2 regions of the Pseudoalteromonas sp. MQS005 genome follow, and region 2 is predicted to be linked to the other one. Evidence: predicted binding sites of a transcription regulator. Region 2 holds the regulator's gene; the other holds the start of a gene.
The links. The regulator FliA, encoded in region 2, starts transcription of late flagellar genes. The targets are predictions, from matches to a motif close to CTAAAGNTNNNNNNNNNNNNGCCGATA.

Region 1 (4,172 bases), on a different contig from region 2:
CTAAAATAGGAAAGTGAGTACAGCCTAATACCAGTACATCGATATCTTTATTAATATTTAATCGGTCTAACTCAGTGTGCAACTTATCGAGATCTAAGTGCTGGGTAAAAAAGAGAGTCTCTGCCAAAGTAACCAGTTCAACACTACTATATAAACTTGTGGTTATCGATGAGGCATATTCTTTTATAAGTGCATCAGTATACGGGCTTGATACCGTTGCGGGAGTTGCCAATAAACCTATATGCTTTGATTGCGTTAATTGCGCTGCGGGTTTAATTGCAGGTACTACCCCAACAATAGGAATATCGGTAATTTGACGTACCGAACTTAACGCTGATGTTGAGGCGGTATTGCAGGCTATAACAATTAAGTCGACATTTAGTGACTCATCTTTAATAAATTGAATCAATCCACATAGGCGATGAATGATGGTTTGTTGCGACTGTGCGCCATATGGCAATAATGCATTATCCATAAAATAGCTGTATTGAGCATGAGGAATGCTTTGCTGAATATGCTCAAGCACGGTGGTTCCACCTATACCTGAATCAAATACCATGATGTGCGCTGACAAACTACCATTCCTACTCTTTACTAAGAACGGCAGTTTGCCATGTAGCTTTTGTAAAAGAAAGTAGTTTTACTCAGTGCCTAGCTTTGCAGTAGCGGCGTTTAATTTATCTAAGTTTTCAAACATGGTGTTAGTGTAATCAACCAGTTTATCTATTTCTTGTTGATCTTGATTTAGCCATTGAATGATACCTGATAGCTGACTTTCTAATCCTAGGGTTTGCGCTTTAGAGTAAGCCGATTTTAGATCATCATTAAAAGGGGCAACAGTTTCGGCAATGGCTTTTTCTGATGTTGGCTTAATTTGTTCATACTCTTTAATGGCAGCAACGGTTTTGCTTTGACGTAAGTCCATTGAGAATGCCACCAGCTGTTCATTCCCTAAACTGAGTTCTTGGGCTTGTTCAAATGCTTTGTCTAAATCACCACTGAAAAAGGTTTTACTTACATCTTGTAACTCTGCCATTAAATCATTTATGGCTTGCTGCTCGTCTTCATTAAGCTCACCGTTTACTGACATCGAGAAAGAGAGCTCACGGGATTCAGAAAATTGCGTACTAAATGATTGTGAATCATCTGTTTTTTGATAGCGACTAGATGATTGCGATTGGTAAGCATCTGCAAAGCTAATACTCACCTCATCACCTTCTGCTGTGGTAAATGTATAATCAGCACTATTGCTTAAACTTACATATTGCGCCTGACTAACAGTTACGCTTGCAGGTTGTGGGTTAAATAAGTTCTGCTCAAATTTATCGAGGCCACTAAAGATACCCTCTTTAGATTTATCAATACCCTCTTCAAGTTCTTGATTAAATACGCCCATGCCTTTTAATTCATCCACAGCCTCATCAACACCCGTCTGCACTCCTTTACGTGCCTGATTTAGCATATCTTGTAGTTTGTCGTTATCGGCACCATTGGCTTTGGCTTTTTTTACCGAGCTTGTAACAAAGTCTAAAACATTTTTTACGACTTCATTAAAATCAAACAGTGGTTTGTCTTTTTTGGTTTCAGCGACCGGCAAACCTAATTCTTTTGCCATTTTGTCACCTAATACGGCAGCAGCCAGTTCTTTTCCTCGTTGCTGATAACTAGTTGGTGGCGAGTCTATTTTAGGCTGTGGCATTGCTTGTTTAGTATTGTATTTATTAGCATTACTGTTTGGAACAAAACTAAAGTTACCTATTTTCATGAGAAGACTCCTATTTAGACTTACCCTTATATCGGCCAAGTAAGCCTATACTGTAGTAAAATGCTCAAAAAAAGCTCACTATATTTGATCAAAACTAGACAAATACGCTTCGCTCCCTACAATAGCGCCGATAAACAGATCTCAACGATAAGGTTATACCGTTAATGGCAGTTATAAATATAGATACCACGCAGTACGATGCACAATTAAATGAAAAAGAGCAGCGTATTACAGAGCAATTTCAACGTTTTGGTGTAAAACAGTTAGAAGTATTTAGCTCTGAGCCCATTAACTACCGCCAACGTGCAGAATTTAGAGTATGGCACGATGGTGACGATCTGTTTCATATTATGTTTGATCAACAAACAAAAGATAAAATACGTGTTGATACCTTTGACCCTGCAGCTCCTTTAGTAGGTGAAATTATGCAGGTGATGATTGATAATTTAAAAGACTGCGAAGTACTACGTCGTAAGCTATTTCAAATAGATTATTTATCAACCCTCAGTGGTGAAATTTTAGTGAGCTTGCTTTATCACAAGCCACTTGATGAACACTGGTTAACTGAGATCAATGCCTTAAAGGAAAAGCTAAGCAGCCAATACAAAATTGACTTTATTGGCCGTGCACGTAAGCAAAAAGAAAAATTGGGCGATGACTTTGTTACTGAGCGCTTAATGGTGAATGGCCAAGAGCTAATCTATCAGCAGGTAGAAAATAGCTTTACTCAGCCTAATGCGAAGGTAAATATTAAGATGTTGGAGTGGGCACAAGAGTTATGTAAACCACTAAACAATGATTTACTAGAGCTGTATTGTGGTAACGGAAACTTTTCAATTGCACTTGCGGGCTCATTTAATAAAGTGCTGGCAACAGAAATATCAAAATCGTCTGTGCATTCAGCGCAATATAATATTGCTCAAAACCAAGTAACTAACTTAGATATTATTCGCATGTCGAGCGAAGAGTTTACTCAGGCAATGAAAGGCGAGCGTACTTTCTCTCGCTTAGATGGCATTGACTTGAGTAGTTACAACTGCCAAACCATCTTAGTCGACCCGCCTAGAGCAGGCATGGACACGCTTACGTGTGACTTAGTGGCTAATTATGAAAATATTATTTATATCTCATGTAACCCAGACACATTAGAGCGTGACCTTGAACACTTAACGCAAACCCACGAGGTTAAGCGCTTTGCAATATTTGATCAGTTCCCTTATACACACCACATTGAATCTGGTGTGTTTTTACAACGTAAATAAAAAAAGCATTAAACAGCGCACGTTGTAAGAATAAAAAAGCTCCTTAAGGAGCTTTGTTATTTAACCAAACTACTTATTTATTTGCTAAGTAATTAATGAGTGCGCTTACATCTTCTGGCGATGAAATGCCTGACTCACCACCTAAGTTAAGCTTGTATTTACCATTAACGATAAACGTAGGAACGCCACGTAGTGCCCCTTTGCCTTTAAAGTAATCTTGGTCACGTTTCATTTTAGAGCTAAGTGTACGTACCGAGAAGCTTTCAAATAATTTATCAAACTTGTCGCCATCTACGCCTTGAGCTAAAAATACATCTTTTACATCTGCAAGCTCATTAAAACGAGCGCGCTTTGCATGGATATGATCAAACATCGCTGAAATAATTTTATCTTTTTGAGGTAGTACTTCAGCTGTAGCTAATGCTTGGCTGATCATGGTTTGATGTTCTGGGTCACGTACACCCACAAAATCTACATGGCTTTTCTTAAACTTTACGTTTTTATCTAGCTTAGGTTTGATCTCGGCCAGCAGTGGTTCCATGTTATTACATGCAGGACAGTAAAAAGAGAAAAACTCTTTTACTTCTGGTTTTCTGGTTGCACGATCAGAGACGACATCGTAATGCACGCCCTCTTCGTAAGTGGCAGCAAAACTGGTTGCAGCTAAAGGGAGTAATACAGCAAGTAACCCTGCTTTAACTAATTTGATCATTATTGTGGTGCTCCAAAAATTATAGTTTTAGTAAAAAGCTAATTAACTCATCAAGTTCTTGTTGGCTCTTGATTGTATTAATATTGATTTTATATTTGTCATTTACGATAAATGTAGGCACGCCAGTTAATGCACCAAGTTCAGAATATTTATTCTGCTTATCTTGCATGGCACGTTCAGCTGCTATGATAGGCAAACTGGCGATGTCGTTATCAAACGTCGTGTTATCAATAGCATTAAGCTCTAATAACTTTTTAACGTCTTTAATTTCAGTTAATGGCGCACGTTGTATATGAATGCTTTTAAAAATTTGCGCTGTTACCGCTTCAGCTTGACCGTGTTTCTTTGCGATTAAGTAAGCAAAGCTTAAATTACTTTGCGCTTGTGGTGAAACGCCTCCCAAAAAGTTGACATGATTTTTTACAAATTCAGC
Region 2 (4,172 bases):
AGTTTTAGATCAAGCAAGCGGCCTTCGCAAAATGAGCAAGAATAATAATAACGGCGTAAAAGTTATCGCTGTCACCGGCGGCAAAGGTGGAGTGGGTAAAACGAACGTATCCCTTAACACGGCAATCGCGTTAGGCCAACAAGGCAAACGTGTGCTTGTACTAGATGCTGATTTAGGATTAGCGAATTGTGATGTGATGCTTGGACTGCGCGTTGAGCGTAATTTATCTCATGTTTTATCGGGCGAATGTGAACTTGATGATATTTTAGTCGAAGGTCCCGCAGGCATAAAAATAGTGCCTGCAACATCGGGTTCGCAAAGTATGGTTGAGTTATCACCCTCAGAGCACGCTGGACTTATTCGTGCATTTAGTGAACTTAACACCGACTTTGATATTTTAATTGTTGATACCGCTGCGGGTATTTCCGATATGGTGCTGAGTTTTTCTCGCGCAGCGCAAGATGTGGTTGTGGTGGTATGTGATGAGCCTACATCAATTACCGATGCCTATGCTTTAATTAAAGTACTTAGCCGTGAGCACGGCGTTTATAAATTTAAAATTGTTGCCAATATGGTGCGTAGTTTACGCGAAGGGCAGGAATTGTTTGCAAAACTTTCAAAGGTTACCGACCGATTTTTAGATATATCAATGGAGTTGGTTGCAACGGTTCCATATGATGAAAATATGCGCAAATCAACGCGCCGCCAAAAAGTAATTGTTGAGGTTTTTCCTGGGTCGCCTGCTGCAATTGCTTTTAAAACACTGGCTACAAAAATTGCTAAGTGGCCAACACCTAGTCAAGCCTCGGGTCATTTAGAGTTTTTCATTGAGAAACTAGTTAGTAACTAACAATGACAATACCGGTGAATAGAGCTATGGGATATCAGTCAACACAGAATTTAAATATGATTGTTGAAAAGCATGCCTCATTAGTCAAAAAAGTGGCGTGCCATTTAATTGCTCGTTTACCGGCCAGTGTGCAGCTAGATGATTTAATTCAATCGGGTATGATTGGTTTAATTGAAGCTTCAAAAAACTTTGATGCAAGCAAAGGCGCAAGCTTTGAAACCTTTGCCGGTATTCGTATTCGTGGTGCGATGATAGACGAAATGCGCCGAGGCGATTGGGTTCCACGTTCAGTTCACAGAAAAAGCCGTTTGGTTGCAGAGACTATTGTTGCGCTTGAGAACAGTTTAAACCGTGAACCTAAAGATAGTGAAGTTGCTGAAAAACTTGAAATTTCGCTAAATGAGTACCATCATATTTTAAACGATGTAAATGTAAGCAAAGTGTTAGGTATTGAAGACCTTGGTATAGATGATGATGTGATTACACCTCATGGCCAAGATTTAGCACTAGACAAACCGTTCAATAATGTTAAAAATGAACGGTTTAATGAGTCTTTACTCAGTGCAATAAAGTCGTTACCGGAAAAAGATGCAATGGTGCTTTCTTTGTACTATAACGATGAGATGAATTTAAAAGAAATTGGGCATATACTCGATGTAAGTGAATCGCGTGTAAGTCAGATACATGGTCAGGCGATGATTAAGCTTAAAGCAAAAATCAATGACTGGATAAACTAGAAGTAAGTAAATAAAGGTTCAGGCCTCACTGGAGGATGTTTTGGATAAAAACATTAAAATTCTTGTTGTTGATGATTTCTCAACAATGAGACGTATTATTAAAAACCTGTTGCGCGATTTAGGTTTTACCAATGTTCAAGAAGCAGATGACGGGTCAACTGCTTTGCCTATGTTGCAAAATCAAGCGTTTGATTTTGTTGTAACAGATTGGAATATGCCAGGCATGCAAGGTATTGATCTTTTAAGGGCAATTCGAGCTGATGAAAAATTAAAGCATATTCCTGTTTTAATGGTTACAGCAGAAGCTAAAAAAGAACAAATAATTGCTGCGGCCCAAGCAGGTGTTAATGGTTATATTGTTAAACCATTTACTGCAGGTACATTGAAAACTAAATTAGAAAAAGTGTTCGAACGCTTAGGTTAATGAGAGGGAGAGGCTTATGTCAGCACCTGCTGCGCCTCAGATTACTTTAGAACAAGCTCGCCAGTTAGTTGTTTTTTTAGAAAATGGTGAGCAAGATAAAGCGAATCAGTTAATTTTAGAAACAGCTTCACAAGAGCAATCACAGTTATTTGCTGAGGTGGGTAAGTTGACGCGTCAACTGCACGAAGCTTTAAAAAGTTTCGAGTTAGACACGCGTTTAACAGACATTACCACTGATGCCATCCCTGACGCAAAAAAACGCCTTAACTATGTCATGGAAATGACAGAAAACGCAGCCAATAAGACAATGGATGCGGTTGAAGCAAGCTTACCATTAGCACAAGAAATCGCTGACGAAATAGCTGATATCAAGCCAACGTGGGATCGTTTAATGAACCGCGAAATAGAGCTTGGTGAGTTTAAATCACTTTGTCATAGTATTGATAAGTTTATGAGCAGTTCTCATCACAAAACCGATGAGTTACAAATGCTGATGACTAATGTGCTGATGGCTCAAGACTATCAAGATTTAACCGGTCAGGTTATTCGCCGTGTTATTGAACTTGTCCGTGAAGTTGAAGAAAGTTTAATTCACCTGTTAACTGCATTTGCAGCGCAAGGTGGTGAGGTTGAACCAACTGAACAACCAGAAAAAATAGAAGATCCCATTGTTGCACAAACACTAGCAGGTCCCGAAGGGCCTATTATTGATAAAGAAACGCGTAATGATGTTGTATCTGATCAAGATGAAGTTGATGATCTATTATCAAGTTTGGGCTTCTAATAGGAGAGTACTGCATGAGCTTTGAAGTCGATGAAGATATTTTACAAGACTTTTTAGTAGAGGCCGGAGAAATCCTTGAGCTTTTATCTGAACAGTTAGTAGAACTGGAAAACAACCCAGATGATACTGAGCTACTAAACGCAATATTTCGCGGTTTCCACACTGTAAAGGGTGGCGCTGGCTTTTTGGCTATGACAGAGCTTGTTGATGCATGTCATGGTGCTGAAAATGTGTTTGATTTACTGCGCCAAGGTGTAAGAACAGTTAACTCTGAATTAATGGATGTGATTTTACAAGCACTGGATACCATTAATGAAATGTTTGCCACGATTAAAAATCGTGACCAGCCAGAGCCTGCTGATCCAGAATTACTTGCAGTACTTCACAAACTTGGACAGCCACCGACAGCAGAAGAGCTTGCCGGCGATTCTGTGGTTGAAGATATAGCTCCTGTCGAAACCCCATCGGTAGAGCCCGAACCAGTTGCAGAGCAACCGAGCAACGATGCTGAAGAAGACCCGTTTGCTTTTGATGAATTATTTAGCGGCTCAGATAGCAGCAGTACTGAGTCTCAGATTGATGAAATAACCGAAGACGAATTCGAAAGCCTACTTGATGAACTTCATGGAAAAGGGCAAGCCCCACAAGAAAAACAATCATCATCAAGTGACAATGATGTCAGTGGTGATATAACTGACGATGAGTTTGACAGCTTATTGGATGAACTTCATGGTGTAGGCAGCTTTGGCGAAGTGAGCCAAGCAACCGCAAGTACACCACAACAAACACCATCAGCTCCTGTGGCTCCACCAAGTAACGAGCAAAGCTCGGGCGATGATGAAATAAGTGACGACGAGTTTGAAGCGTTACTTGATGAACTTCATGGTAAAGGTGCACCTAAGTCGATAGAAACACCGGCTCCTGTAAGTAAACCAGAACCAGTGGCAGCTAAAAAGCCAGAACCAGTTGCTGCAGCTAAGCCACAGCCTAAACCAGAGCCAGCTAAGCCGGCTCCTGCGGCACAAGCAGCTAAAGCTGCGCCGCCTAAAAAAGCAGCGCCTCCACCGGCAGAAACAACAGTACGTGTTGATACCAAACGCCTAGACCAAATAATGAACATGGTGGGCGAGTTAGTACTTGTGCGAAATCGCTTAGTGAGTTTGGCGACTAACTCTGATAGCGAGGCTATGGGTAAAGCTATTTCCAACTTAGATGTTGTGACTGCTGATATCCAAGGTGCAGTAATGCAAACACGAATGCAGCCGATTAAAAAAGTATTTGGCCGTTTTCCTCGTGTTGTACGTGACTTAGCACGAACACTTAAAAAAGATATTAATTTATTACTTGTCGGTGAAGACACCGATTTAGATAAAAATT

Region 1: a site for FliA is predicted at 1,795-1,821, ahead of A9479_RS17005 (DUF5610 domain-containing protein). Genes of this name have one in related genera too.

The regions. Positions count from the first base shown of each region.
Region 1 is NZ_LYRQ01000061.1:20,091-24,262, reverse strand. Features, by position in the region: gene murI (glutamate racemase) at 1-574, opposite strand, end outside; gene A9479_RS17005 (DUF5610 domain-containing protein) at 641-1,765, opposite strand; gene trmA (tRNA (uridine(54)-C5)-methyltransferase TrmA) at 1,930-3,027, shown strand; gene A9479_RS16995 (thiol:disulfide interchange protein DsbA/DsbL) at 3,101-3,739, opposite strand; gene A9479_RS16990 (thiol:disulfide interchange protein DsbA/DsbL) at 3,759-4,172, opposite strand, start outside.
Region 2 is NZ_LYRQ01000003.1:90,258-94,429, reverse strand. Features, by position in the region: gene A9479_RS02520 (MinD/ParA family protein) at 1-850, shown strand, start outside; gene A9479_RS02515 (RNA polymerase sigma factor FliA) at 877-1,587, shown strand; gene cheY (chemotaxis response regulator CheY) at 1,628-2,011, shown strand; gene A9479_RS02505 (protein phosphatase CheZ) at 2,028-2,795, shown strand; gene A9479_RS02500 (chemotaxis protein CheA) at 2,810-4,172, shown strand, end outside.